Regions from separate parts of the Allomesorhizobium aridi genome, predicted to be linked through region 1. Evidence: predicted binding sites of a transcription regulator. Region 1 holds the regulator's gene; each other region holds the start of a gene.
What was found. Region 1 encodes LexA, which represses DNA repair genes until DNA is damaged. Its sites were predicted from a motif close to TGTTCNNNNTGTGTTCNG; they were not measured.

Region 1 (7,516 bases):
GCCAATGTCGAGAACCCGCCCGTGAACACCGGCTCCAATGGTTTTGTATTCTACGAAGTCGAGGGCATCACGCCAGCGCGCGATCGCACGCTTGACGAGGTGCGCGAAAAGGTCGTCGCCGACTGGATCGCCGGGGAAACCACGAAACGGCTGGCGGCAAAGGCGGCGGAGCTCGAAAAACGGCTGAAGGACGGAACCGAACTCGACGCTGTGGCGACCGAACTCTCGCTCGAAAAGCAGACCAAGCGCGGCCTTAAGCGCGAGGCCGACGACGCCGATTTCGGCAAGGAAGGCGTGGCCTCCATGTTCGGCGTCGCGGAGGGCGGCAGCGGCGTGATCCAGTCGCCCACAGGCGACGGACAGATACTGTTCAAGGTGACCGAAGTGTTCGAACCGGCCGGCGCCAGCCCCGAATCCGTGCCGGAGGACGCGCAGGCTTCGTTCTCGTCCGGCCTTGCGAACGACCTGCTCGACCAGTTGGTGGCGCGGCTGCAGACGCAGTACGAGGTGGAGGTCAATCGCAATGCGATTGACCAGGCGCTGGCCTTCTAACCGCCATGAGCACGCTGAAGCCGCATATCGCCAAGGTCGCCGCGGGCGACGCCCTCACCTTCGAGGAGGCGAAGGACGCGTTCGACATCATCATGTCGGGCGAGGCGACGCCCGGCCAGATCGGCGCCTTCCTGATGGCGCTGAGGGTGCGCGGCGAAAGCGTCGCCGAGATTTCGGGCGCAGTCGCGACGATGCGCGAAAAGATGCTGCGAGTCGAGGCGCCTGCCGGCGCGATAGATATCGTCGGGACGGGCGGCGACGGCTCGCACAGCGTCAACATATCGACGGCCTCGGCCTTCGTGATCGCGGGCTGCGGCGTGCCAGTGGCCAAGCACGGCAATCGCGGGCTCTCCTCGCAGACCGGCGCGGCCGACGTCCTGACCGCGCTCGGCATCAAGATCGACTTGACCGCCGAGCAGATCGGCGACTGCATCCGGCAAGCAGGCGTCGGCTTCATGTTCGCGCCGGCGCATCACCCGGCGATGCGCCATGTCGGACCGATCCGGGCCGAGCTCGGCACCCGCACGATCTTCAACCTGCTCGGGCCGCTTTCGAACCCGGCCGGCGTCAAGCGCCAGATGGTCGGCGTGTTCTCCCCCGAATGGGTCGGACCGGTGGCCGAGACGCTGAAGACGCTGGGCGCGGAGCGGGCCTGGGTGGCGCATGGCGACGGCTTCGACGAGATCACCACGACCGGCGAGACGCAGATTTGCGAGCTGAACGGCGGCGAGGTGCGCAGTTTCGTGCTGACGCCCGAGGAGTTCGGCCTGAAGCGCTACGCCCGCGAAGATCTGCGCGGCGGGGACGCGGCCTTCAACGCCAAGGCGCTGCGCGATATGCTGCACGGCCAGCCCGGCGCCTATCGCGATACGGTGCTGATGAACGCGGGCGCGGGGCTGGTGGTGGCCGGCAAGGCGGAAACGCTGGCGGACGGCGTCAGGCAGGCTGCGACCGCGATCGACAATGGCCGTGCGGCGGGCGTGCTCGACGCGCTGGTCAAGGTATCTAACGGATAAAGACGTGGCCGACATTTTGCGAAAGATCGAGGCCTACAAACGCGACGAGATCGCCGCCGCCAAGGTGCGCATGCCGCTTTCCGAGCTGAAGAAGGCGGCGCGCGACACGGACGCGCCGCGCGGCTTTCTGGCGGCGCTCGAGGCGAAGCGGAAGGCCGGGCAACTCGCGCTGATCGCCGAGATCAAGAAAGCGAGCCCGTCGAAGGGACTTATCCGCGCCGACTTCGATCCCCCGGCGCTGGCGCGCGCCTATGAACAGGGCGGCGCGGCCTGTCTTTCCGTGCTGACGGACGCGCCTTCCTTCCAGGGCGCGCCGGAATTTTTGACGGCGGCGCGGCATGCGACCAAACTGCCGGCGCTGCGCAAGGACTTTTTGTTCGATCCCTATCAGGTCCATGAGGCGCGCGCCTGGGGGGCCGATGCGATCCTGATCATCATGGCGAGCGTCAACGACGACGATGCCCGCGCGATCGAGGAAACCGCGTTCGAACTCGGCATGGACGTGCTGGTCGAGGTGCATGACGAGGCCGAGACGGAGCGCGCGCTGAAACTCTCGTCGCGGCTGATTGGCATCAACAACCGCAACCTGCGGACGTTCGACGTGTCGTTGGAAACCTCGGAGCGGCTGGCGAAACTCGTGCCGGGCGACCGGCATCTGGTCGGCGAAAGCGGCATCTTCGCTCATGAGGATTGCCAGCGGCTGGCGCGGAGCGGCATCGGCACCTTCCTGGTCGGCGAAAGCCTGATGCGGCAGGCGGACGTGGCGGCGGCGACACGCGCGTTGCTTACCGGCGAAATCGTCGCCGCCGAGGGATAGTCATGGCCGGCGGAAAGAAGCTCACCCATCTCGGCGCGCAGGGCGAGGCGCATATGGTCGATGTCGGGGCCAAGGCCGAAACCGAGCGGACGGCGATCGCCGAGGGGCTCGTCATCATGCTGCCCGAGACGCTGCGCATGATCATGGCCGGCGACGCAAAAAAGGGCGACGTGCTGGGCGCGGCCCGCATCGCCGGCATCATGGCGGCCAAGAAGACGCATGAGTTGATCCCGCTCTGCCATCCGCTGCTGCTCACCAAGGTGTCCATCGACATCCAGCCGGAACCCGCCCTGCCCGGCCTGCGCGTCGTCGCACTCGCCCGCGTCACCGGCAAGACAGGCGTGGAAATGGAGGCGCTGACCGCTGCGTCGGTCGCCTGCCTGACCATCTACGACATGGCCAAGGCGGTCGACCGGGGCATGGAGATTTCCGGGATAAGGCTGGTGGAAAAGACCGGCGGCAAGTCCGGCGACTACCGGGCGGGCGCGTAATGGCGCTGCTGCCCGTCTCAGAAGCCCTTCAGCGGCTGCTCGATGGGGCGGCGCCCGGCGAAGCGGAAACCGTGCCGCTGGCCGAAGCGGCGGGGCGCGTGCTCGCCGAACCGGTCATGGCGCTGCGGACGCAGCCGCCCTTCGACGCCTCGGCCATGGACGGTTACGCCGTGCGCGCCGCGGACGTCGCAAAGGTGCCGGTGCAACTCGAGATCATCGGCGCGGCCCCGGCCGGGCGGCGATTCGACGGCAAGGTCGAGCCTGGACAGGCGGTGCGGATTTTCACCGGCGCGCCGATGCCGGAAGGCGCAGATACGATCGTCATCCAGGAGAATACGAGCAGCGTCGGCGAGAACGGCGTTGAGGTGACGGAAACGGTCGCGGCCGGCCGGCACATAAGGCGCAAGGGCCTGGATTTCGCCGAGGGCGACCGGCTGCTCGAACCGGGACGCGTGCTCGATGCGGCGGCGCTGTCGCTGGCGGCCTCCGCCAATCACGCCGCGCTTCGCTTGGTCAGGCGTCCGCTGGTGGCGATCATCGCGACGGGCGACGAATTGCTGCCGCCGGGCAGCGAGCCGGGGCCGGACCAGATCATCGCCTCCAACGCCTTCGGCGTCGCCGCGATCGCGCAGTCGGTGGGCGCGCGGGTGCTCGACCTCGGCATCGCGCCGGACCGCAGGGAAGCGATTTCGGCGCTCGTCCAGGAGGCCATGGAGGCGCACGCCGACGTGATCGTGACGCTCGGCGGGGCGTCCGTCGGCGACCACGATTTCATCCATGACGTGCTGACCGGCGAAGGCATGGCGCTCGACTTCTGGAAGATCGCAATGCGGCCGGGCAAGCCGCTGATGTTCGGGCGGCTCGGCGGCACGCGCTGCCTCGGCTTGCCCGGCAATCCTGTGGCGAGCCTGGTCTGCTCGCATCTGTTCCTGAAGCCGCTGGTGGCGCGGCTGGGCGGCCGCCCCTATCAGCCGGACATGCGCCAGGCCGTGCTGGGGACCGCCCTGCCCGCCAACGATATGCGCCAGGACTATATACGCGCCGTGGTGGACGCTGGCCCCGACGCTCCGGTGGCGACGCCCTTCCGCGTGCAGGATTCTTCGATGCTCAGGATTTTCGCCGACGCCAACGCGCTGATCGTGCGCCAACCGCTCGCAGCGGCCGCCGATGCCGGTGCTCCGTGCGACGTGCTGATGCTACGCTGAACAAATCGTCAACGGATTCATTAAAATTTAAAAGGTTGCGGAACACAACTGGAACATATAGTGTTTGTTCTGGATTTGTTTTCCGTTTGATTCTCGGGGGCTGGTGATGCTGACGCGCAAACAACATGAACTGCTGCTCTTCATCCATGAACGGCTGAAAGAGGCCGGGATCCCTCCTTCCTTCGACGAAATGAAGGATGCGCTGGACCTTGCGTCGAAGTCCGGAATCCACCGCCTGATCACGGCGCTTGAGGAGCGCGGCTTCATCCGCCGCCTGCCCAACCGGGCGCGGGCGCTTGAGGTTCTGCGGCTTCCCGATTCGATCGCGCCGGGCCTGAACGCGGCGCGGAAATTCTCGCCCAGCGTCATCGAGGGCAGCCTCGGCCGCCGCATGCCGGAGCCGTCGCGGATGCCTGCGGCCGGCAATGACGACGACGTCCGCGCCTCGATATCCATCCCGGTGATGGGGCGCATCGCCGCCGGCGTGCCCATCGAGGCCATCCAGCACAAGACGCATTCGATCTCCGTGCCGCCGGATATGATTTCGGGCGGCGAGCATTATGCGCTCGAGGTGAAGGGCGATTCGATGATCGAGGCCGGCATTTTCGACGGCGATACTGTGATCATCCGCAACGCCAGCACCGCCAATCCCGGCGAGATCATCGTTGCGCTGGTGGACGAGGAGGAAGCGACGCTGAAGCGCTTCCGCCGCAAGGGCGCGTCCATTGCGCTCGAAGCCGCAAACCCGGCCTATGAAACGCGGATTTTCGGACCCGACCGGGTCAAGGTGCAGGGCAAGCTCGTTGGACTGATCCGGCGCTATTGAAAATTGGTGCTGGCGTGGTCGGCGCTGGCGAAGTTGTAAAGGTTTCGGAACCTGAGTGGGTGTCATCCCGGAAGCCGGGGTGAACAGTAGGCTATTCCGGACTCATTGGCCGGCGTCAGCGTGGCCCGAACCCTTGCTCTTTGTGCCGGTTTCGCACGAGCGGCATTCTTGCGCCCACCCGGCCACGCTTCTCAGGTCCGGCTCTTCTCCCTTCGCTTGGTCCGCCGGGATGACAATGCTCTTTGCCGCCGATTGCCATCGGCGGTGTCTGCCAAGGCGGGATCGTCGGATCGGTCAAAAACTTCAAGGCCGCGTCCTGCTATTTGGCCGGCTCCATCGCTGGAGGTTTCGTCTTTCGCTGGTAGGGCGGCATGCCGCGCGCGGCGCGCGAGAAGCGGCGTTGCGCGTGCCACGGGCGGTAAGGCTCGGCCACCGCATGGCGGATTTCAGGGTTTGAACCCAGCGCGGCGAAATAGATTGCAGCGCTGCCGTGCCTAGCCAACTCTCGTTTGGTCACGATCGCTACAGCCGGATTTCCGCAGGACAGTTCGGCAGTCGCATCATCGATGACGATCAGGGCCGCATAGTTGCAGGCGCTTCGCGCAGCAGAGCTATCAGCCGTATGAACGACGATGTAGCCGGACGGGTGGCGAATCGCGCATAGCGCCGGGCTGCAGTCGAACCGGACGCCGGGAACGCGTCCGACGGGCGATTGCGGGGCGATTTCCGCAGCATTCTCGGCAGGTGGGCCGGATGAAGCGGGCTCGTCGGAATGCCGCTTGATAGGATTAGTGGGATTTCCACTCGCCGTCGCTGCGGGCATCGGCGTTTCCGTCGCCGCAGCATTCGTGCCGGAGCCGCCGGATGATGCGAGCCCGTCGGCGTTCTGCATGCTGGAATCAGTGGGATCGCGATCGGCCGTGGCGGCGAGCGTTACGGTTTCGACCGCCGCAGTATTTGTGTCGGCGCGCCCGGACACTGCAGGCTCATCGGAATGACGCTTTAGCGAATTGGCGGGCTGCGCGGGCGGGACAACGGTTTCTGCGCGGAGCGCCCGCTTCCAACTGTCGATCGTGAACTGGTTCGGCCGGGCTCGATTGACGGCCAACTCTCCCTCACCATTGCGTAGTGCGACCAGACGTCCGTCCTCCGAAACAAACACGTTCGGCGTTTTCGCGAATACTAGCGCCGCCACGGCCAGTACGGCGAACGGTAGGGCCGCCAGCCGGAGCCGGGTTGTTGTTGTCATCGTGGCGAAGATCAATGCGACGGTGGTGAGCAGGACGGCCTGGACGGGCACGAGTCCGACGGCGTCGAGTGGCGAGCGGGCGGAAAACCAGTCGGCGACCGCAATCATGGCCGAGAGGCCCTTGCCCATGACAAAGAAGAACGGCGCGTCGAGGCCGAACGGCATGGCGACGGCGCCCATCACCGCGAACGGCATGACCAGCACCGAGACGATCGGCATGGCCACCAGGTTCGCGGCAAGGCTGAGCGGCGAGACGCGCTGGAAGTGATAGGCGCCGAAGACGGCCGTCGCCAGCCCCGCCACCACGGATGTGACCATCAGACCGGCGGCGATGGCCAGTATTTTCCTGAATGCGAGGTGGGACGTCGAACGACCGGCCGCATGCGGCGCGCCGGTTCGCGCCTGCTGGCGATCCGACCACCAGGCATAGGCGCCGACAAGCGCTGCGGTCGCGGCGAACGACATCTGGAAGCTTGGGCCCATCACCTCATGCGGGGAGACGGCAATGACGAGGATCGCGGAGATCGCCAAGTTGCGCATGGTCAGTGCGGCGCGGTCAAACAGCAGCGCCGTCAGCATCACCGCAAGCATGATGAAGCTGCGCTGAGCCGCAACTTCGCCGCCGGAGATGAAGAGATAGGCGGCGATTGCCGCAAGTGCCGCGACAGCAGCGTATTTCTTGACCGGCCGCCGCGAAGCAAAGCCTGGAAACAGCGCGAAGCCGGCGCGCAGGCCGCCCATGATCGTGCCGGCGACCAGCGCCATGTGCAGGCCCGATATCGAGATGATGTGATAGAGGCCGGTGCGGCGCAGCGATTCATTGACCGCCTCGGGAATGCCGGCGCGGACGCCTACAGCCAGGGCCGCGGCGATTTCGCCTTCCGGCCCGCCGATGCTTTTGCGTATGCGATCGGCGATGGCGTTGCGGCCGTTCTGGATCCAGGCCGAGACTCGCGCCGGCAACGACAGATCCGGTTGCGGCATGTGAGGGTCGCCGGCCAGCTCATTGTTCTCGCTCATTTTCTCTTCCGCAAGTGTCGGCTGCGGTGCGACCACGGTCGTCAATTGCGGGGCGCGCAGGAAAAAGCCGCTCGCGCCGATACCGTCAAAATAGCTCTCGAAGGAAAAGTCATAGCTTTGCGGCCGCACCGGCCCGGACGGCGGCATCAGCCGCACGAGGCCGGTGATCTCAGCGCCGACCGTCAGGCCGGCCGGAATCTTTGCGGCCGAGGCGCAGATCCTGTCCGGCGCATAGCGCAGTTTCGGGCGGGCGGTCGCAGTAAGGTCCAGTGTCAATCGCGTGCGGCCGTTGGCCAGATGGTCGATCGCCGCGACCTTGCCGGTGACGATGGTCGATATT
Region 2 (7,516 bases), 2.2 Mb from region 1:
CTCGCCACGCTGCGTTTCCGCCCTGGCTATTGTGGGAAAATGGGAAGACGGGCGGGCAGGAAAGCACCGCACGAATTCGTAAAGAAGAACAGGCACTCCCATGCCCGCCCGTCCGGTGTCTGTCGCCACGGTCGACCGGTCACGCGCCCCGCTCCATGTTCTTTCCATGGACAATGACGCGCGGATGATCCGCCTCCTGTGCGATCACGCATTGGTGCCTGACCCACAGCATGCCGGCCCGTCGGACGCCCTCGGAGACGTGGATACCGAACCCACGCCGGGAGGTCACCGCCATTCTGCCTGATACCCGGTGCGCACCAGGTCCCGCCAGAACGGTGAGGAGATTATGCGCGAGGGGCAGGGGGGTGGGGACAAACGGGGATGCGAAGATTCTTCTCGCCGGCTGTCATGCCATTGATCCGCAACAGTTCTTTTTGCGAACGAGCCGAAATGGAAGTGGATTCTATCCACAGTTGGGTGACAGTGCGTTCCGCGAACCGGCGGCCTGCCCGGCCCTCCGCTATGGCTCCGGGCGTTCGAAGCTCAAAAAGCCAAATCATTGGCTTTTTGCCGGCTTCGCCGGACAGCCCTGCCGGGTCCCCGCTGCTTCGCAGCGTCCCGGCGTTCGCTGCCTTTCGCCCTGCCACCGGCATGGCGAATTCGCGTTCCGCGAACCGGCGGCTCACCCCATGGAATCGATCTTGCGCTGCATGGCGGCGATCTGTTCCTTCAGTTCCTGAAGGTCGTCGGCTTTCGGAGAGGCTTCCTTCTTCGCCGGCTCGGGGGGCGCGGGCGCAGTCGAGCCGGCCGGCGGGAAGGGCGTGAACAGGCGCATCGCATTCTGGAACATCTCCATGTTGCGCCGCGTCTGTTCTTCCAGCGCCTTAAGCGGGGCCGGCATCTTCATCATGTCGATCGGCCCCTTGCCGAGCGCCGACTTCATCTGCTCGCGAAATCGCTCCTGCTCCTTGGCGAAAGCACTCATCGACTGTTCGAGAAAACTCGGCACGATCATCTGCATCTGGTCGCCATAGAAGGCGATGAGCTGGCGCAGGAACGGGATCGGCAGCATGTTCTGGCCGTCCTTGTTCTCCAGCTCGAAAATGATCTGCGTCAGCACCGGATGGGTGATGTCGTCGCCGGTCTTGGCGTCCTGGACGGTGAAATCCTCGCCCTTCTTGACCATCTCGGCCAGGTCTTCCAGCGTCACATACGTGCTGGTGCCCGTATTGTATAGCCGTCGGTTGGCGTATTTTTTTATCACAACCGGATCGTCTTTTGCGGGCATTCACATTCCTCCCAGGAAGTCCCGGGCTTGCGTAAGCAGCCGGTAACGATTGCGCCGCAAACAGGATATGCGCAAAAGCTTCATAATTCCAAGCGCTTTGTGCAGTGCGAAAGCGCATGCTGCAGTCATGCTGCGCAGAACGGCGTCTCACGCCGCACGCCAGCGGTCCGATGCAGGGCAATTCGATTTGACTCGGCTGGTGGAAAGGGCAAGAAAAGCCTGAACCCTGCACCAGCCCGGAGACGAAAATGTCCGCTTCGAACGCAATCGTAGTCGCCAGCGCCGCCCGTACGCCTGTCGGTTCCTTCAATGGCGCCTTCGCCAACACCACGGCGCACGAGCTCGGCGCGGTCGTGATCAAGGAGGTGCTGGCGCGCGCCGGCGTCGACGGGCAGGAGGTCGACGAGGTCATCCTCGGCCAGGTGCTGACTGCCGGCCAGGGCCAGAATCCGGCCCGCCAGGCATCTATCAACGCCGGCCTGCCGAAGGAGACGACGGCCTGGGGCCTGAACCAGGTGTGCGGCTCGGGACTGCGCGCTATCGCGCTCGGCATGCAGCAGATCGCCACCGGCGACGCAAAGATCATCGTCGCAGGCGGCCAGGAATCGATGTCGCTGTCGCCGCACTGCCAGCATATGCGCGCCGGCGTGAAGATGGGCGATTTCAAGCTGATCGACACGATGATCAAGGATGGGCTGTGGGACGCCTTCCACGGCTACCATATGGGCACGACGGCCGAGAACGTCGCCCGCCAGTTCCAGATCACCCGCGAAGCGCAGGACGAGTTCGCGCTCGCCTCGCAGAACAAGGCGGAGGCAGCGCAGAAGGCCGGAAAGTTCAAGGACGAGATCGTTGCGGTGACGGTGAAGGGCCGCAAGGGCGACACCATCGTCGACCAGGACGAGTATATCCGCCACGGCGCAACGATCGAGGCCATGCAGAAGCTGCGCCCGGCCTTCGACAAGGACGGCACGGTGACCGCGGCCAACGCGTCGGGGCTGAACGACGGCGCGGCGGCAACCGTGCTGATGACGGAGGCCGAAGCCTCGCGGCGCGGGATCACGCCGCTGGTGCGCATCGTTTCCTGGGCGACGGCCGGCGTCGATCCGCAGGTCATGGGCACCGGCCCGATTCCGGCCTCGCGCCGCGCGCTGGAAAAGGCCGGCTGGTCGATCTCCGACCTGGACCTGGTCGAGGCCAACGAGGCGTTCGCCGCGCAAGCCTGCGCGGTCAACAAGGACCTCGGCTGGAATCCCGAAATCGTCAACGTCAATGGCGGCGCCATCGCCATCGGCCACCCGATCGGCGCATCCGGCGCGCGCATCTTCAACACGCTGGTCCATGAGATGAAGCGCCGCGGCGCCAAGAAGGGCCTCGCCACGCTGTGCATCGGAGGCGGCATGGGCGTGGCGATGTGCGTGGAGGCGATGTGAAGACGAGCGAATAGGGAGTAGCGAGTAGGGAATTAGCTCCTGGCGATCAGGCATTCTTCCCTATTCGCTACTCCCTATTCGCTACTCGCTAATAAATGGAGGAGGACCACCAATGACCAGAACCGCACTAGTCACCGGCGGATCGCGCGGCATAGGCGCGGCGATCTCGATCGCGTTGAAAAAAGCCGGCTACAACGTTGCCGCGAACTATGCCGGCAATGACGAGGCGGCGAAGAAGTTCACCGACGAGACCGGCATAGCCACCTACAGGTGGTCGGTGGCCGATTACGATTCCTGCGTCGCCGGCATCAAGGCGGTCGAGGAGGATCTCGGGCCGGTGGACGTCCTGGTCAACAATGCCGGCATCACCCGCGACGCGCCGTTTCATAAGATGACGCCGCAGCAGTGGAACGAGGTCATCGGCACCAATTTGAACGGCGTCTTCAACATGACGCATCCGGTGTGGAACGGCATGCGCGAACGCAAATTCGGCCGCGTCATCACCATCTCGTCGATCAACGGCCAGAAGGGCCAGTTCGCGCAGGCGAACTATTCGGCGGCAAAGGCGGGCGACCTCGGCTTCACCAAGGCGCTGGCGCAGGAGGGCGCGCGGGCGGGGATCACCGTCAACGCGATCTGCCCCGGCTATATAGCCACCGACATGGTGATGGCCGTGCCGGAGAAGGTGCGGGAATCGATCATCGCGCAGATCCCGGTCGGGCGGCTCGGCGAAGCGGACGAGATCGCGCGCTGCGCCGTGTTTCTCGCCTCCGACGAAGCCGGTTTCATCACCGGCTCGACGATCACCGCCAATGGCGGGCAATATTTCGCCTGATCGGCGACGCTGATATCGCAAACGCCGGGCCGATTGTGCCCGGCGCTTTCGCGAGAAATCTTGCATCAGCAGGAAATGAAAACGGCGCCACAAGGGCGCCGTTTCTCCGACATGCCGTGGGTTCAGGCCGGCGTGCCGGCGGTCGCGCCGGGACGCTTTTCGAACAGCGCGTTGTTGGCAAGCCCGGCAAGGGCGGCGCCGACGATGGGCGCGACCCAGAACAGCCAGAGCTGCTGGATCGCCCAGCCGCCGACCAGCAACGCCGGTCCGGTCGAGCGCGCCGGGTTCACCGAGGTGTTGGTCACCGGTATCGAGATCAGATGGATGAGCGTCAGCGTCAGGCCGATGGCGATCGGCGCGAAGCCGGCGGGCACGTCGCCCGAGGTGACGCGCAGGATTATCATCAGGAACATGAAGGTCAGCACGATCTCGGCAACGAGCGCCGCGCCCATCGAATAGCCGCCGGGCGAGTGCTCGCCATAACCGTTGGAAGCGAAGCCGCCCGCCAGCGAGAAATCCGCCTTGCCGCTGGCGATGAGATAGAGGACCACCGAGCCCGCGACCGCGCCGACGATCTGGGCGGCGATGTAGGGAACCAGGTCCTTCGCCGGAAACCGCCCGCCGACAAAAAGGCCGACTGAGACGGCCGGATTGAAATGGCCGCCCGAAATGCCGCCGACGGCGTAAGCCATCGTCAGGACCGTCAGGCCGAACGCGAACGATACGCCCAGCAGCCCGATGCCGACATCGGGGAAGGCGGCGGCGAGGACGGCGCTGCCGCAGCCGCCGAAGACAAGCCAGAACGTGCCGAGGAACTCTGCGAAAAGACGCTTGGACATGGTGATTTTCCCTCCTGGTACCACCGCCGAAGAAGGCCACAAAAATGCGAAAAACACAATCGGAGGATGCAACAGGATGCTCCCCGCAAGTCACGCGAGGGCTGTCGGCCAGATGAGGAGAAACGGAGCGTCTGTGCGCTGACGGCACAGCTTCGTTAACGCAAGCGAGGTGCCGTGCGGCGGCGGCGGCGCCGATCCCGGTTTTCTGGACGCCGCTCTCCGCTCCGCCACAAGATGTAGCCATGAACAAAGCCGGAAACCTGCTCGACAAGCGATTCGTCGCCGCTTCGTTCCGCCTTTGATCGAAGCGTTAACGGAATTTGCGTCCGGCGCTGCGTCCGACGCAAGGAACCGGAAAGATTTCGGCGCCGTCCACCGCCATCACCCGTTAGGCGACGGTCGATGGCAGGCGTCGACGGGCAAAGATTAACGCAAGCGGAAAATCCGGTCCGATCGGCCGCAATTGCGATTCACGATGTGGATCGGAAAAACCTGTCAAGGCCCAGATGTTGTGGCGAACAAAGCGGGAAACCGGCGGAATCAGCGATTCGTCGCCGATTCGTTCCGTGTTTGGCCGAGTAGTTAAGCGGGCGCGGAGGAGCGTCCATTGCCGAGTGCGCCTGGATCTGAAACGCACAGGGATTTCAAATGCTTAGGCTTCCGTTGGGCAGCACAGCGACGCGCCTCGCACCCAAAAGTTAACGGTTTCGGCGAAGCGCGTGCTTTTGGCGTGGCGGCGATTCACGATCTGGTGCGCGGAGGGGTCGGCCAAGCTAGATGTTGCCGTGAACAAAGCCTGAATCGCGGCGAGTCACTGATTCGTGTCCGATTCGTTCCAGACTCGTTCCAACGTTAATTTTGATGCTTTTCGCTTTCGTTTCCGGGATTGAAACCCTATTTGTCGCTCATCAGCCGATTGTCGCTCCCGCGGCCCCCGTTTCCCTGCGTTGCGAGACGCCAAGCCGACAAGCCGAGCCAGAAAGGCCGCTTCCCGTTCCGATGAATCTGCAGCAGCCAAAGAACGATCCGCTCATCCTTTCGGGACGAGACGTGACGGCCGTGCTCGGCCCGACCAACACCGGCAAGACGCATCTGGCGATCGAGCGCATGGTGGCGCATGAGAGCGGCGTGATCGGCCTGCCGCTCAGGCTGCTGGCGCGCGAGGTCTATGGCCGCGTCTGCGAAAAGGTCGGGGCGAACAAGGTCGCGCTGGTAACCGGCGAGGAGAAAATCCTGCCGGCCGGCGCGAAATATTCGGTGTGCACGGTCGAGGCCATGCCGCGCGAGACCGACGCCGCCTTCGTGGCGATCGACGAGGTGCAGCTCGCCGGCGATCTCGAACGCGGGCACATCTTCACCGATCGCATCCTGCACCTGCGCGGCCGCCAGGAAACGCTGCTGCTCGGCGCGGCAACGATGCAGGGCATCCTCCAGCGCCTGCTGCGCGGCGTTTCGGTGGTGACGCGGCCGCGGCTTTCGCACCTCGCCTATTCCGGGTCGAAGAAGCTGACGCGGCTGCCGAGCCGCTCGGCCATCGTCGCCTTCTCGGCCGACGAGGTTTATGCGATCGGCGAATTGATCCGCCGTCAGCGCGGCGGCGTCGCCGTGGTGCTCGGCGCGCTCAGCCCGCGCACCCGCAACGCCCAGGTCGCGCTCTACCAGTCGGGCGATGTCGATTTCCTTGTCGCCACCGACGCCATCGGTATGGGGCTGAATCTCGATCTCGACCACGTGGCCTTCGCGCAGAACCGCAAGTTCGACGGCTTCCAGTACCGCAACCTCAACGCCGCCGAACTCGGACAGATCGCCGGCCGCGCCGGGCGGCATCTGCGCGACGGCACTTTCGGCGTCACAGGCCAGGTCGATCCGTTTCCGGACGAACTGGTCGACAAGATCGAGAGCCACGATTTCGATCCGGTCAAGGTGCTGCAATGGCGCACCGCCCATTTCGATTTCTCCAGCATCGATGCCCTCAAACGTTCGATCGACACGACCGCGCCGGTCGAAGGCTTGACGCGCGCCCTGCCGGCGGTCGACAGCCGGGCGCTGGAGCAGCTTTCGCTCGACCCGGAAATCCAGGCGCTTGCCACCGGCCGCGAGCGGGTGGCGCGACTGTGGGAAGTCTGCGCGCTGCCGGACTATCGCAAGATCGCACCGGCGCAGCACTCGGAACTCGTCGCCTCGATCTACCTCGACATTGCGCGCCATGGCCATGTCGACGAAAATTACATGGCCGAACAGGTGCGCCGCGCCGACACGGTCGAGGGCGACATCGACACCCTGTCGCACCGCATCGCGCAGATCCGCACCTGGACCTACGTCTCGAATCGGCCGGGATGGCTTGCAGATCCGCAGCACTGGCAGCAAAAAACGCGCGAGATCGAGGACAGATTGTCGGATGCGCTGCATGAGCGGTTGACGAAACGCTTCGTAGACCGCAGGACTTCCGTCCTCATGCGCCGCCTTAGAGAAAATACGATGCTTGAAGCCGAAATAAGCCCTGCCGGAACAGTCCTCGTCGAAGGCCACCATGTCGGAGAACTACAGGGGTTCCGTTTCACGGCCGATCAGTCCGCCGGCGGCGAAGACGGCAAGGCGATCAAGGCCGCCGCGCAAAAGGCGCTGGCGCTGGAATTCGACAGCCGCGCGGAGCGGTTTGCCGCTTCCGGCAACGGCGACATCGCGCTCGGCTCCGACGGCATCCTGCGCTGGATCGGCGCTCCGATCGGAACGCTCGCCGCGACCGACGACGCGCTCAGGCCGCGCGTCATCCTGCTTGCCGACGAACAGCTCACCGGCCCGGCCCGCGACAAGGTGGCAGCGCGCGCGGAGCGCTTCGTCAACCACCAGATCGACACGGCGCTGAAGCCGCTGATCGAGCTCAAGGGCGCCGAACAGCTCTCGGGCATCGCGCGCGGCATCGCCTTCCAGCTTGTCGAGCATTTCGGGCTGATAAACCGGCGCGAGATCGCCGACGACATCAAGTCGCTCGACCAGGAAGGACGCGCGGGGCTGCGCCGTCTCGGCGTGCGCTTCGGCGCCTACCACGTCTTCGTGCCGAGTCTGATCAAGCCCGGCCCGGCCAGCCTTGTGACGCTGCTTTGGGCTCTGAAGAACGACG
Region 3 (7,516 bases), 1.2 Mb from region 1:
ACCGCACCTATGGCGGCGGCTGGAACTGAGCGGCTCCCGCCCGATCCGGGGCCAGCCTGGTTTCGCCAGGATTCGCAAGCGGCGCGACCCGCCATCTGCGGGGCAGTATGTCGCACTTTTGCAAATTGTTGATTTTACTTGATAAAATAGGCCTGCTCGTTCCCCCTTGCGTGGCTTGACGGGGGCGGGGGCGCTAACTATGTTGCCCGCGACTTTGAAGCGGATGGATGGTTGCCTTCCATCCCGGGCATGGGGGTTGCGGTGGCCGACAAGAACGGGCCAGACGAAACCGGAAAGACCGGGCCCGGAGAGCAAGGCAGACCCGAAATCCGCGACGACGACCTCGAGCGCCGCCGGCAAAAACTTGAAGCATCGCTTGCGACAAGACGACCGGACCAGCGCGAAGGGGAAGCAGGAGCCAGATCGAGCAGCACGGCCGGGTATGGCCAGGCCCTCAAGCTGTCCAGCGAGTTCATCGCCGGGATTGCGGTGGGCGCGGGGCTCGGCTGGGTGATCGACCGGATGGCGGGGACCTCGCCGTTGGGGCTGATCGTTTTCCTGCTGCTTGGCTTCGGCGCTGGCGTTCTCAATGTCATGCGTTCTGCGGGCGTCGTTGCCGACCAGGGTTCGAGAGCGTCCGATAAGGGCGCCGGCGGACCCGACAAGAAATGAACTTGCGCCCGCGGGCGCGCCTTTGCCGAGGGGGGCCGAAGTGGCCAACGATCCGATCCATCAGTTTCAAATCGCGAAATGGATTCCGATCGAGATCGGCGGGCTCGATTTCTCGTTCACCAATTCCTCGGCCTTCATGGTCGCGACCGTCGCGGCCGCTGGCGCATTCCTGTTCCTGACCACGTCTAGCCGCGGCCTCATTCCCACGCGCCTGCAGTCGATCTCGGAAATGTCCTACGAATTCGTAGCCTCGATGCTGCGCGACGCTGCCGGGTCGCACGGGATGAAGTTCTTCCCCTTCGTGTTCTCCCTGTTCATGTTCGTGCTGGTCGCCAACCTGCTTGGGCTTTTCCCGTACTTCTTCACCGTCACCAGCCACATCATCGTAACCTTCGCGCTGGCGCTGCTGGTGATCGGCACGGTCGTGGTCTACGGCTTTATGAAGCACGGTTTCGGATTCCTGAAGCTGTTCGTGCCGCAAGGCGTGCCAGGCATACTGGTGCCGCTGGTGGTGCTGATCGAGGTGATCTCGTTCCTGTCGCGGCCGATCAGCCTGTCGGTGCGTCTGTTCGCCAACATGCTGGCGGGCCATATCACGCTTAAGGTGTTCGCCGGCTTCGTCACTTCGCTGAGCGCGCTGGGCTTCCTCGGCGTCGCCGGCTCGATTCTGCCGCTCATGATGACCGTCGCCATCACCGGCCTCGAGGTCCTGGTGGCCTTCCTGCAGGCTTACGTTTTCGCGGTGCTCACGTCGATGTACATCAACGACGCCATCCATCCGGGGCACTGACACAATTTTCGCCGGCGGATTTCCCGCCATCCAGACGATTTCTACCGAACTCAAGATCCACAAGGAGTTGGACAATGGAAGCAGAAGCAGCAAAGGCAATCGGCGCGGGCATCGCCTGCCTCGGCATGGGTGGCGCGGGCATCGGCCTGGGCACGATTTTCGGCAACTACCTGGCGGGCGCGCTGCGCAACCCGTCGGCTGCCGACGGCCAGTTCGGCCGCCTGATCTTCGGCTTTGCGGTGACCGAAGCTCTGGGCATCTTCTCGCTCCTCGTCGCCCTGCTGCTGCTCTTCACGTAAGAGCGGGCCACCGGCCTAAAATGCCTCCGGCCGCGCCGTGCGGCCGGGTGACCGACAGGGGACCGAAATGTTTGTGACACCGGGATACGCGCAGGAAACAACTGCTCCCGCGTTGGACGAAACCCATACGGTGGAAGACGCCGCCCATGGCGGCGGTGCGTTCCCGCCGTTCGACCCGTCGACATTCCCCTCGCAGCTTCTGTGGCTGGCGATCACGTTCGGCCTCTTCTACCTTTTCCTGAAGAGGGTGGTGCTGCCGCGCGTCGGCGGCATCCTCGAGGTGCGGCGCGACCGCATCGCGCAGGATCTCGACCAGGCAGCCCGCATGAAAAGCGAGGCGGACGCCGCGGTCGCGGCCTATGAGCAGGAACTGGCCGAGGCGCGCGCCAAATCCAACGCCATCGCCCAGCAGGCGAGGGACAAGGCCAAGGCCGACGCCGACGCCGAGCGCAAGACGGTCGAGGCGGCGCTTGAAAAGAAGCTCGGCGAAGCGGAAGCCCGCATAGCCGCGATCAAATCGTCGGCGATGAAGGAAGTCGGCTCGATCGCCGAGCAGACGGCCTCCACGATCGTGCAGGAACTGGTCGGCGCCAAGGTCGACAAGGCCGATGTCGCCGCCGCCGTGGCTGCGGCGCGGAAATAGGAGAGGGCCATGGACGCAACATTCTGGGCCCTCGTCGCCCTCGTCATTTTCATCGGCATCGCCTTCTACATGAAGGTGCCCGGCATGCTCGGCAAATCGCTCGACAACCGGGCCGAACGCATCCGCAACGAACTCGACGAAGCCCGCCGCCTGCGCGAAGAAGCCCAGCAATTGCTGGCCGAATACCAGCGCAAGCGCAAGGAAGCCGAGAAGGAGGCAGCCGACATACTGGATGCCGCCAAGCGCGAGGCCAGCCAACTGGTGTCGGAAGCGCAGAAGAAATCCGAGGACTACGTCACCCGCCGCACCGCGCTCGCCGAGCAGAAGATCGGCCAGGCCGAACGCGACGCGGTTCAGGAGGTGCGCGCCAGCGCCGTCGATATCGCGGTAGAGGCTGCACGCGTGCTTTTGGCCCGCAAGGTCGATTCGGCCACCGGCGCAAAGCTCTTCGATACGTCGCTGCGGGACATGAAGTCGAAGCTCAACTGAGCTTTCAGCCCGCCATTCATTGAAAAAGCCGCCGTATCCCGGCGGCATTTTTATGCGTCTTCGATCAGGCTTTCGTTGATTTCGGCCGGGCCTTCTTCGATGAGGCGGAACGGCGCGAAGCTGGCGCGGTGCAGCCGCGGCACGGCGCCGTGAATGTCGATCGCGGCGCGGTGGCGCTCCGTCGCGTAGCCCATGTGGCTTTCGAAGCCGTAGTGGATGTGCGTCTGCGCGCAGCCGGCCATCATGCGGTCGCGCATGACCTTGGCGACGATCGACGCCGCCGCGATTGACTGCGAACGCTGGTCGCCCTTGATCAGCGCCCGGCAGCTGCATGGCAGGCCGGGCGGTATGTCTCGGCCGTCAGCGAGCGCATGGCGCGGCTGTATCGACAGGCCGATCAGAGCGCGGCGCATGGCCTCCAGGCTGGCCCTCAATATGTTAATGCGGTCGATGCCGTCGGCGCTGACCGACGCCATGGAGACGCCGAGAGCGGTCGCCAGGATGTCGGCGAACAGTTCCTCGCGCCGGGCCGCCGTAAGCCGCTTGGAATCATCCAGCCCGTCTGGAATTTTAGCAGGATTGAGGATCACCGCTGCCGCGACCACCGGTCCGGCGAGCGGTCCCCGTCCGGCCTCGTCGAGGCCGGCGACTGGCCACAGGCCTTCCTTCCTTGCCTTCTTTTCGAAGGAGAAGTCGGGCCGCTCGATGATCTCGAAGAGGAGCGGAGAATCGGAACGCGATTGAGCCATGGTGCGGCAATGCTCGCATCGGTTCCGATTCTCCGCAAGGCCTTCCCGGCCATTGGGGTGGGGCGGGGAAGGCGCCGTCGGGCTGTCGGGGAAGAGCCGGACGGATTCTTTCGCAACGCACGCAGGTGCGGCGCGGCAACTTCAGAGCAGCATGAGCTGCTCGTGGCGTTTTTCGGCTGCGACGAAAAGATCCGTTCGCAGCGGCCTCTTCTCGACGTTGAGACCGAGCCGGCGCGCCGCGATCTCGAAGCGGCGCCCGATCTGCCAGGCATAGGGACCGCTGCCCTTCATGCGCTTGCCCCATTCCGAATCGTAATCCTTGCCGTCGCGCATCGAGCGCACCAGCGACATGACGTGCCGGTAGCGGTCGGGATAATGGCGCAGCAGCCAGTCCTTGAAGATCGGGCTGACCTCGAGCGGCAGCCTGAGGATGACATAGCCCGCTTCGCGCGCTCCGGCGTTGCGCGCCGAGTCCAGGATGCGCTCTATCTCAGGATCGGTCAGGCCGGGGATGATCGGGGCGACCATGACGGATGTTGGGATGCCGGCGTCGCTGAGCTGGCGGACGGCCTCGAGCCGCCTCGTCGGCGTCGCCGCGCGCGGCTCCATCGTACGGGCCAGCATGCGGTCGAGCGTCGTTACCGACAGCGCCACCTTGGCGAGACCTTTTTCGGCCATGCGCGACAATATGTCGATGTCGCGCATCACCAGCGCCGATTTGGTGACGATGCCGACCGGATGGTTGCGCGCCTCCAGCACCTCCAGCACCTCGCGCATGATGCGATACTGCTTCTCGATCGGCTGGTACGGGTCGGTGTTGGTGCCGATGGCGATGGTGCGGGCCTGGTAGCCCTCCTTCGACAATTCCTTGTCGAGCAGTTTGGCCGCGTCGGGCTTGGCGAACAGCTTGGATTCGAAGTCGAGCCCCGGCGACATGCCCATGAAGCTGTGGGTAGGGCGCGCGAAGCAATAGACGCAGCCATGCTCGCAGCCGCGGTAGGGATTGATCGAGCGGTCGAAGGAAATGTCCGGCGACTGGTTGCGCGTGATTATGGTGCGCGGCTTCTCGACCTGAACCTCGGTCTTGAAGGGCGGCAGCTCGTCGAGCGACTCCCAGCCGTCGTCGAAGACATGGCGGGTGAGGGGCTCGAAACGGCCGCTCGGGTTGATGCCGGCGGCGCGGCCGCGGTTACGGTCCGGCCGGACCCGAACGCCGCTCTGCTCGATCATCGCATTTGCCATCTCGGCCCGTCCGGCTCCGAAGGCCGCGATGTCGGCGCGCACGATCTGTTCCATCTTCGCCCTTTCCCAAGGCATTTCCGCCGGTCTGCGAGATCGCTCTGCTCATGAAACTATTCCTATTTGCCCGATGAGAACAAATCAAGAACTTTTTGCCGATTTGCGTCGCGGTGATAGGCTTGCATACCTGCTCGAGGGTCAGGTTGATGTCGGGAAATGAGCCAGAAAAGCCGCGGGGCAGGCCGCCATTTGCCCTGGAGGGGATCGATCACATCCTGTTGCTGGTCGACGGGATGGAAGCCGCGTGCACATTTTATCAGGAGGTCATCGGTTGCACATTCGAGGAAAGCCTGCCGGAATTCGGCATGGCGCAGTTGCGAGCCGGGAACGCGCTGGTCAATCTGGTCGACATTTCGGCGCCGGAGGGTTCGTGGGCGGTGCCTAGCGTCGCGGGCGGACGCAACATGGACCATTTCTGCATCGCGATCGGCCGGCATGACGAAGCGGCGCAGCGAAGCCATCTTGCGGCCCACGGAGTCGAGATCATCGAGGAGTCGTTCCACGCCGGTGCGCGCGGCGAGAGCCTCTCGATCTATGTGCACGATCCATCGGGCAATGTCATCGAGCTCAAGGGACCGCCGGGCTGAAGCCTTCCTTCCCGTTGAAGCGGATCAGGGTGGGTCGCTGCGGCCGAGATTTTTAGCACTTGGCTCGCAAAGACAGCTTCGCCCGACTCGCCAAGACGCTGAAATCGCTTTCTTTCCTGAGGAAGATAGTTTGCGCTGGCGCTTCCGCCAATCGCCAACGCTTGATCGAGGCACTGCGCCAATATCAGCCTCACGTGGCGCGTCTGCGCCGTAGCTCCGGCACTCCATACTGGCGGATCTCGCGGACGCCGATGAGGCCGGAGAGCACGCCGACATGCATGATGCCTCTCAGCACGCTGCGGTTGCGGCGAACCGGCGAGACTGCCGTCAGCGCAGCCGACGCGAAACAAAAGGCCGCCTTCGCCGAAGCGAGGCCGAGTTGCCTGACCCGGGCTTTTCCTGCTGCGTTGCTGCGCAGCAATGTCCGTGCGTCTGCCCGACCCGGTAACGGCGGCGGCCGAGCCAGCCAAACGTCGCGCGCGCGGATGGCACCGGTTCATCCGCCCAGGCCTCGCTGGCGTAGGCGATGAGGCCGCCGGCCCTGTGCACATGATCGAAGAACTCCGTATCCTCGCCGCCGGTCTGGCCGCGCGCCAGGCTGAAGCGCCGCCCCGAAATGCTCCTTGCATCCGTCCGCAGAAGAACGTTGCAGGTATAACCCGTGCGGATCTCGCCCCCGACCCAGACCGGAAAGGTGGAGTGAAAATCGCCCCGCCGCATCCATTCGGGCGCCTCGGGCCGGTACTGCGCCCTGACCGGCCCGAGCACAGCGTCGGCGCCGGTCGCCTCCGCCGTTTCCACCAGTTTGACGAGCCACTGGCTGGAAGCCGTCTCGTCGTCGTCGATGAAGGCAACGAAGCCGGCCTTGCTGGCGTCGAGGCAGGCGTTGCGCGCGATCGAGATATTGCGCGCCGGGCAATGGATGTAGCGGACCGGAAAAGGCAACTGCCGCGCGAGCGCCGCGACGAGCGGCTTCGCCGTCGGCTGGTCGTCATTGTCGGCGACGATCACGCCGACCTTGCAGCCGGCGGGCATGTCCATGCCGGCGAGCGAGCGCAGCGTTTGCGCGATCTCGGCCCGGCGAAACGTGCAGATACAGATGTCGATTTTGGTGGCTTCCGGCATGACGCTCTCCTTTTGCATTGCAAAAGAAATGCATCATCCGTGCCAGTCGGGCCGTACTTCGGCTAAGCGATTGACATGAAAATCCTAATCGTTTTCCGGTGCTTGCCCGAGTTCGGGCATTTTGTTGTGCGATGCACAATTACCGGGCGAACTGCCGCGAGACGGGCATTAGAGCGCGTTCGGCTTATTGGAAAACTGCCCCTCGCCCTTACCCTCTCCCGTGATCATCCAAGTTTAGGATGGGGAGAGGAAGGCGTCAGCGCAGGAACTTCGCCCTTCTTCCCGTCCTGAGCTTGTCGAAGGATCACCGGAGAAAGTGCCGCCCTTCGATCGGCTCAAGGCGGATGCTGGCATTTCGCCCGGCTTTCGGTTACGCGGAACGATGCTTTCGGTGCTGATCGAAACTCACAACAACGAAGAAGCGCTGGCGCGGACGCTGGCGTCGCTGATCGGCGCCGCCGTCGAGGGCGTGGTGCGCGAGGTGATCGTCTGCGACCGCGGCTCGACCGACCACACCCACAGGATAGCCGACCAAGCGGGCTGCCAATATCTGGCCGAGGGCGGCATCGCCGCCGGCGTGCGGCAGGCCAAGGGCGATTGGCTGCTTCTCATTGAACCCGGCGCGCGGCTGGTCGAGGGCTGGACCGAGGAGGTGCTGGAGCATGCTAGCCGCACGACCGGCCCGGCGCGGTTTTCACGCGCCCGCGCCGACCGGTCACCTTTCCTGGCGCGGGTGTTTTCGGCGCGCCGCGCGCTGGCTGAAGGGCTGGTGATCAGCAGGAAGCAGGCGGCGGCGTTGTGCAAATCGGCCGCCAGCGCCGAAGCCTTGGCGCGTGGGCTGGCGACGAAGCGGTTGGCGGCGG
Region 4 (7,516 bases), 280 kb from region 1:
GGCATTTTCGTGATCGCCCGCAATTCGACCTTCGCCTACAAGGGAAAAGCGGCGGACATCCGTCAGGTCGCGAAGGAACTGGGGGTTCGCTACGTATTGGAAGGAAGTGTCCGCAAGGCCGCGAACCGACTTCGCATCACCGGCCAGCTCGTCGAGGGAACGGACGCAACCCATGTCTGGGCCGACAAGTTCGAGGGCGCGATCGAAGACATTTTCGATCTGCAGGATCGGCTGACGGAGAGCATCGTCGGAGCGATCGAACCATCGATCCGGCGCGCCGAGATAGAGCGGGCTCGGCGTAAGCGTCCCGACAGCCTGGACGCCTACGATCTCTATCTTCGGGCTCTGCCGCACGCCTACGCAAACACGCCGGCCAATACGGACGAAGCGCTACGCCTGCTCAACGAGACCTTGCTGCTCGACCCGAACTACGCGGTCGCGCACGGGTATTTGGCGTGGAGTTACGAGCAGCGCTTTCTCCGCGGCGGTTTCCATCCGGACGACAGGGCGGCCGCGCTGAGACACGCCGGCCTCGCGCTGAGCATCGGCGCCGACGATCCGCAGGCACTGTGCATCGGAGCATTCGTCTACGCGAATATCAGTCACGACTACGAAAACGCCATCGGCGCGCTCGACCGAGCGCTGAAAATGAACCCCAATTCAGCGCTAGCCTTCGGCTTTAGCGCCCTCGTGCACATGTTCTGCGAACGCTATGAACGATCAACCGACGACGCCCTGAAGGCGTTGCGGCTTAGCCCGTTCGATCCGTTGAACTACCACCCCTATCTGGCGCTGGCCTGGGTTTGCCTGTTCACCGGTCGGTTCGAAGAAGCCGCCGGCTACTCGACACTGGCGATCCAAGCCAATCCCGGTTTCAGCGTACTCCACGCCAGCCTGGTGGCCAGCCATGCCAATCTCGGGCGTCTCGATGCCGCACGCATCGCGGCCATGCGGCTTTTGGAGATCGCTCCCGGATGGACCATCAGCGGTTTCGTGCGGATGGACCTTGTGCGCCCGCAATTGATGGATGCGCTCGCCGACGCGTTGCGGAAGGCGGGGCTGCCCGACTGAATTTCCCCGGGCGCCCGCGCCTCGTCAATTCGGCGAGGGCTGCATTGGATGGGCCGCCATTCATCGAAGAACGGCCGGCCCATCAAAATCCTCAGAAAGGAATCTCGTCGTCGAGGTCGCGAGACGATCCGCCGCCCCGGCTGCCGCCGCCGCGAGAAACGTCGGTCGGCCCCGACTGGCCGAAATCGGACCCGCCGCTGCGCTCCTGGCCGCCGCCATAGCCGACCTGGCCGCCCTCGCCGCCGCGCGCGTCGAGCATCTGCAATTCGCCGCGGAATTTCTGCAGCACGATTTCCGTCGTGTAGCGGTCCTGACCACTCTGGTCCTGCCATTTGCGGGTCTGCAGCTGACCCTCGACATAAACCTTCATGCCCTTCTTCAGATACTGCTCGGCGACCTTGGCCAGATTGTCGTTGAAGATCACGACATTATGCCACTCGGTCTTTTCCTTGCGCTCGCCGGAATTCTTGTCGCGCCAGCTTTCCGACGTCGCGACACGGATGTTGACGACCGGATCGCCCGAATTCAGCCGCCGGATTTCCGGGTCCGCGCCAAGATTACCAACCAGAATGACTTTATTGACGCTACCCGCCATGACACCGCTCCGCGCTCATCCGAAACCAACAACAGGCCGCACTCTAGCCGATCGCTGCCCCGACATGCGCCGCGCGCAGCCAAAAAGGGCCTGCTGTCCACAAATAGTTTGTTCGCTTTTTGTTCCTAGCATGCAGAAATGCCGTGCGCAAGAGCCACTCGGGCAAAGCAAACCAGGCTGTTTCGCGCCGCGAATGCTGCAGGTCTGTCGGTGTGGCATTTTCCGGCCGCGCGGCTATCATGCGCGACATGATCGGAAACCTGCAAAAGCCCGTCGCCTCCGCCATACTCGTGTCCGTGGCTCTTTCGGTCTCCGCCCCGGCCCTCCGCGCAGGAGACGGCGCTTCGTCGACGGCTGACCTCCCCGGTGTCGACGGCAAGGCGTCCGACCAGACCGGCATCAGGCCTCAGGGCGAGCCGCTCCTGGAAGCGCCGCTGACGGACGAAAACGGCTTCGTGCGCATGGGCGACTGGGACGTGAAGATATCCGGCAACGTCACCATCGACATCGGGACGTTCGTGCCGCGCACCGGACGATAAGGTCATCACCGTTCGCTCCCGCCGCACAGCCTGTTTGGGCGCTTATCAGCGGCCAGCGGGCAAAAATTAGCCCTGCCGCTTCGCCAGAAGCGCGCAGGGCTTTGTTTGGGTCTTAGCCCTTTTACCGGTCGTCCTCGACCAGTTTTTAATTCGGATGCAACGCGGCATTCAGCCGACGATCCGACTCGTAGTCTCTGATTGTAAAGGGATCAGCGGGTCAAAGTCTGCCGAGCGAACTCAGGCACTTTTGCCTGCTGCGGCTCCACACCTTAGTGGAGCCTTTCGGAACTGTCCGGTGGAGTCATGCCTCACTCCTGTGTCCGTTGATCCTGTGCCTGCCGGCGCACTTATCCGCTTGTCTGCGGCGTCTCGCAGACGGGCCGAATGCCAGCGAAGAACATCCTGTGAGACGCTCGGCTCCAGCTGACGGACGTATCGTGCACCGCTCATTCCGTTGCGTCAACCACCCAGTAGCCGGTTACGAAAAATGTGATCGCAGGGTCCGGCATGCCTCCGCTGCGACTTTGTCAGGAGCCTGTTTCCCGTTTGTTCTTTTCGCTTGCCCCGCCCCTGCAAAGGCGGCTAAACCCTCCTGACACGAGGGAGTTGGCTGCCCTCGACTGAGCGGCAAGAATACCTACATGACGGGATGGCCGGACAACCAGCCACTCCGAAACATTTGATTGAGGCGGCGGACCGGCATGGCCGATCACAAATATCTTTCCATTCGCGGCGCGCGCGAACACAATTTGAAGAATATCGATCTCGACCTGCCGCGCGACTCGCTGATCGTGATGACCGGCCTGTCGGGCTCGGGCAAGTCTTCGCTCGCCTTCGACACCATCTACGCCGAGGGCCAGCGCCGCTATGTCGAGAGCCTCTCGGCTTATGCGCGCCAGTTCCTCGAAATGATGCAGAAGCCGGACGTCGACCAGATCGACGGCCTGTCGCCGGCCATCTCGATCGAGCAGAAGACCACGTCGCGCAATCCGCGCTCGACCGTCGGCACCGTAACCGAAATATACGACTACATGCGCCTGCTTTTCGCGCGCGTGGGCGTTCCCTATTCGCCGGCCACCGGCCTGCCGATCGAGAGCCAGACGGTCAGCCAGATCGTCGACCGCGTCCTGGCAATCGAGGAAGGCACGCGGCTTTATATCATGGCGCCGATCGTGCGCGGCCGCAAAGGCGAGTATCGCAAGGAACTCGCCGAACTGCAGAAGAAGGGTTTTCAGCGCGTCAAGATCGACGGCCAGTTCTACGAGATCGCCGACGCGCCGACGCTTGACAAGAAATACAAGCACGACATCGACGTGGTGGTCGATCGCATCGTGGTGCGCGGCGACCTCGCCTCGCGGCTCGCCGATTCCGTCGAGACCGCGCTTAAGCTGGCCGAAGGGCTATGCGTTGCCGAATTCGCCGACAAGCCGCTGCCGGCCAGCGAGACTTCCGAGGACTCGGCCAACAAGTCGAAGAACGACACGCATGAGCGGATCATGTTCTCGGAAAAATTCGCCTGCCCGGTTTCCGGCTTCACCATCCCCGAGATCGAGCCCCGGCTGTTTTCGTTCAACAATCCGTTCGGCGCCTGCCCGGCTTGCGACGGCCTAGGCAGCCAGCGCGCCATAGACGCCAGCCTGGTCGTTCCCGACGAAAATCTGACGTTGCGCGACGGTGCGGTCAGCCCGTGGGCGAAATCCACCTCGCCCTATTATTCGCAGACGCTGGACGCGCTGGGCAAGGTCTACGGCTTCAAGCTTGGCGACAAGTTCAGAGATCTGACCGACGAGGCAAAGGACGCGGTGCTGAACGGCACCGGCGAGCGCCAGATCACTTTCAACTATGACGACGGCCTGCGCTCCTACAAGACGACGAAAACCTTCGAAGGCGTCATCCCTAATCTCGAGCGCCGCTGGAAGGAAACCGAGTCGGCCTGGATGCGCGAGGAGATCGAGCGCTTCATGTCGGCCAGTCCCTGCCCGGCCTGCAACGGCTATCGCCTGAAGCCCGAGACGCTGGCGGTGAAGATCGCCGGCCTGCACATCGGCCAGGTCTCCGAGATGTCGATCCGCAAGGCAAATTCCTGGTTCGCGGAACTGCCCGCCGCGCTCAACGCCAAGCAGAATGAGATCGCGGTGCGCGTGCTCAAGGAAATCCGCGAGCGCCTGCGCTTCCTTAACGATGTCGGCCTCGACTATCTGACCATGTCGCGCAATTCCGGCTCGCTGTCGGGCGGCGAAAGCCAGCGTATTCGCTTGGCCTCGCAGATCGGCTCGGGGCTGACCGGCGTGCTCTACGTGCTCGACGAACCCTCAATCGGGCTGCATCAACGCGATAATGCCCGCCTGCTCGACACGCTGAAGCACCTGCGTGACCTTGGCAACACCGTCATCGTCGTCGAGCACGACGAGGACGCGATCCTGACTGCCGACTACGTCGTCGATATCGGGCCCGCCGCCGGCATCCATGGCGGCGAGATCATCGCCGAAGGCACGCCGGCCGATGTGATGGCCAACCCGAACTCGATCACCGGCAAATACCTGACCGGCGCGCTCGAAATCCCGACCCCGCCCACGCGGCGCGAGCTGAAGAAGACGAGGCGCATAAAAATCGTCGGTGCGCGCGGCAACAATCTGAAGAACGTCACGGCCGAAATCCCGCTCGGCACTTTTACGGCCGTCACCGGCGTTTCGGGCGGCGGCAAGTCGACCTTTTTGATCGAGACGCTGTTCAAGGCCGCGTCGCGTCGCATCATGGGCTCGCGCGAGCACCCGGCAGATCACGACCGCATCGAAGGCCTGGAATTCCTCGACAAGGTCATCGACATCGACCAGTCGCCGATCGGCCGCACCCCGCGTTCGAACCCTGCGACTTATACCGGCGCCTTCACGCCGATACGCGACTGGTTCGCCGGTCTTCCCGAATCCAAGGCGCGCGGCTACCAGCCGGGCCGCTTCTCCTTCAACGTCAAGGGCGGGCGTTGCGAGGCCTGCCAGGGCGACGGCCTGATCAAGATCGAGATGCATTTTCTGCCCGACGTCTTCGTCACCTGCGACGTCTGCCACGGCAAGCGCTACAACCGCGAGACGCTCGACGTCACCTTCAAGGGCAAGTCGATCGCCGACGTGCTCGACATGACGGTCGAGGAAGGCGCCGAGTTCTTCGCAGCCGTACCTTCGGTGCGCGACAAGTTGCAGACGCTGGCCAAGGTCGGCCTCGGCTACATCCATGTCGGCCAGCAGGCCAACACGCTGTCAGGCGGCGAGGCGCAGCGCATAAAGCTCGCCAAGGAACTGTCGCGCAAGGCGACCGGCAAGACGCTCTACATTCTCGACGAGCCGACGACAGGCTTGCATTTCCACGACGTGGCGAAACTTCTCGAAGTGCTGCACGAACTGGTCGACCAGGGCAACACGGTGGTCGTCATCGAGCACAATCTGGAGGTGATCAAGACCGCCGACTGGGTGCTCGACCTCGGCCCCGAAGGCGGCGATGGCGGCGGCGAACTCGTGGCGTCCGGCCGGCCCGAAGACATTGCCGAAGAGCCGCGCTCCTATACCGGGCATTTCCTCAAGGAACTATTGGCGCGTCGTCCGAAATCGCGGGCGGCTGAGGCGGCGGAATAAGCGGCCGGCGCGGGTGCCACCCTGCGTCATCCAAATTGCGCGTTTTAATTGTGCATTTTCGCCTGCATACTCGCCGGAGATCGCAGGCCGGAGGGACCGAATGAACAATATCGCAGCGTCGCCGCCGCCCCAGCCTACCGGCAATATGCTGGTGATGTTCCAGCCTAACCGGAAGCCGAAGGAAATCGAGAGGCTGATCTCCAACGCCGTCGGCGCCAAGGTGGTGCATTCCCGCGATTTCCGCGCCGCCGGGCCTGATGTCGCGGAAGCTTTCGCCGAGGCCGGCGCACTCAGCCTCGATCGCCTCGGCATTGTCGTGATCAAGGCGCCCGAGGGCGACGGCATATCGGTCGCCGCAACCATGCTTCGCGCCCGCAAGGAGGTCGTCGAGGTGCGGCCGGAATTCTGGATGCATGTGCTGGCCGGGTGGGACGAGCGCTACGCCGCCTGGGTGCGCGACGGCCTCTCGCTGCTGGCGGACCCTGCCCTGCGCGCGCTCCTGCCGCCGGGCGGCATCGCCGCGCCGTCGTTCATCCCGGTCGCCGAGCAGATTTCGGCCACCTGGGGCCTCACCGCCACGGGCGTCGACCGCTCGACCTTTTCCGGCGCAGGCATCAAACTCGCGGTGCTGGATACCGGCCTCGACCTCGTCCATCCGGATTTCGTCGGGCGCAGCATTGTTTCCGCGAGCTTCGTGCCGGGCGAGGACGTGCAGGATGTCCAGGGCCATGGCACCCACTGCATCGGCACCGCCTGCGGGCCGCTGGCGCCGGCCGAACAGGTCCGCTACGGCGTAGCCTACGAAGCGGAGATCCATGCCGGCAAGGTCCTGAACAATGCCGGTTCCGGCACCGAGCGCTGGATACTCGCCGGCATCGAATGGGCTGTCGAGAGCAAGTGCGAGATCATTTCCCTATCGCTCGGCCGCGCCGTCCAGCCGGGCGAGCCGCCGGACCCGTTCTATGAGCGCGCCGGCGAATACGCGCTCGATAACGGCTCGCTGATCATCGCGGCGGCCGGCAATGAAAGCTGGCGGCAGTACAACTCCATCAGGCCCGTCACCTCGCCGGCCAACGCCGCCTCGATCATGGCGGTAGCGGCCGTCGACGCGAAGATGAAGGTGGCGAATTTCTCCTGCGGCGGCGTCAATCCGGCTGGCGGCGAGGTGAACGTCGCCGGACCGGGGGTGGACGTGCTCTCATCCGTGCCGGTGCCGCGCAAATACGACCGGTTCTCCGGCACGTCGATGGCGACGCCGCACGTCGCCGGCATCGCCGCCTTGCTGGCGCAGTCGGACAAGACCCTTCGCGGCAAGGCGCTGTGGACGGCGCTGGAGCGCGGGGCGCGCAATATTGGCCACCCTGCCCGCGACGTCGGTTCGGGCCTGGCGATCGCGCCGTGAAATGCGGCGTCGATGGACTTGCAGGCCGCCCAACCTATATGATGGGATACGCGGCGACCCGCGAGAGGACGCGAAAATGACGAAGAACGTGATGGTGCTCGTCGACAAACAGCACGGGCTGGATTCCGTGACGGCCGCGGTCGAAGCCTGCGGTGTCCGCGTCGAACGCGTCCTGCGCGGCATGAGAACCATCGTCGGCGCCGCCTCCGACGATGCGGTGATCCAGCGGGTGCAGCAGATGGAGGGCGTTTCGTCGGTGCGCGAGGAAAAGAGCTTTGCGGTG

Region 2: the regulator LexA is predicted to act here: its motif matches at 5,227-5,244, upstream of ACG873_RS22170 (helicase-related protein).
Region 3: the regulator LexA is predicted to act here: its motif matches at 5,014-5,031, upstream of ACG873_RS04940 (PA0069 family radical SAM protein).
Region 4: the regulator LexA is predicted to act here: its motif matches at 1,776-1,793, upstream of ACG873_RS09780 (single-stranded DNA-binding protein).

What each region holds. Positions count from the first base shown of each region.
Region 1 is NZ_CP171729.1:1,860,799-1,868,314, forward strand. Features, by position in the region: gene ACG873_RS11135 (peptidylprolyl isomerase) at 1-552, shown strand, start outside; gene trpD (anthranilate phosphoribosyltransferase) at 558-1,568, shown strand; gene trpC (indole-3-glycerol phosphate synthase TrpC) at 1,573-2,385, shown strand; gene moaC (cyclic pyranopterin monophosphate synthase MoaC) at 2,388-2,876, shown strand; gene glp (gephyrin-like molybdotransferase Glp) at 2,876-4,081, shown strand; gene lexA (transcriptional repressor LexA) at 4,188-4,907, shown strand; gene ACG873_RS11165 (ComEC/Rec2 family competence protein) at 5,227-7,516, opposite strand, start outside.
Region 2 is NZ_CP171729.1:4,066,568-4,074,083, forward strand. Features, by position in the region: gene phaR (polyhydroxyalkanoate synthesis repressor PhaR) at 683-1,288, opposite strand; gene ACG873_RS22155 (acetyl-CoA C-acetyltransferase) at 1,537-2,721, shown strand; gene phbB (acetoacetyl-CoA reductase) at 2,834-3,556, shown strand; gene aqpZ (aquaporin Z) at 3,679-4,395, opposite strand; gene ACG873_RS22170 (helicase-related protein) at 5,395-7,516, shown strand, end outside.
Region 3 is NZ_CP171729.1:612,548-620,063, forward strand. Features, by position in the region: gene ACG873_RS04905 (cell wall hydrolase) at 1-29, shown strand, start outside; gene ACG873_RS04910 (AtpZ/AtpI family protein) at 262-672, shown strand; gene ACG873_RS04915 (F0F1 ATP synthase subunit A) at 713-1,462, shown strand; gene ACG873_RS04920 (F0F1 ATP synthase subunit C) at 1,537-1,761, shown strand; gene ACG873_RS04925 (F0F1 ATP synthase subunit B) at 1,829-2,404, shown strand; gene ACG873_RS04930 (F0F1 ATP synthase subunit B) at 2,414-2,893, shown strand; gene ACG873_RS04935 (ribonuclease HII) at 2,944-3,642, opposite strand; gene ACG873_RS04940 (PA0069 family radical SAM protein) at 3,784-4,938, opposite strand; gene ACG873_RS04945 (VOC family protein) at 5,088-5,528, shown strand; partial or broken gene ACG873_RS04950 (glycosyltransferase) at 5,719-6,653, opposite strand; gene ACG873_RS04955 (glycosyltransferase) at 7,036-7,516, shown strand, end outside.
Region 4 is NZ_CP171729.1:1,575,985-1,583,500, reverse strand. Features, by position in the region: gene ACG873_RS09785 (adenylate/guanylate cyclase domain-containing protein) at 1-1,071, shown strand, start outside; gene ACG873_RS09780 (single-stranded DNA-binding protein) at 1,163-1,666, opposite strand; gene ACG873_RS09775 (hypothetical protein) at 1,906-2,205, shown strand; gene uvrA (excinuclease ABC subunit UvrA) at 2,907-5,831, shown strand; gene ACG873_RS09765 (S8 family serine peptidase) at 5,932-7,233, shown strand; gene ACG873_RS09760 (hypothetical protein) at 7,310-7,516, shown strand, end outside.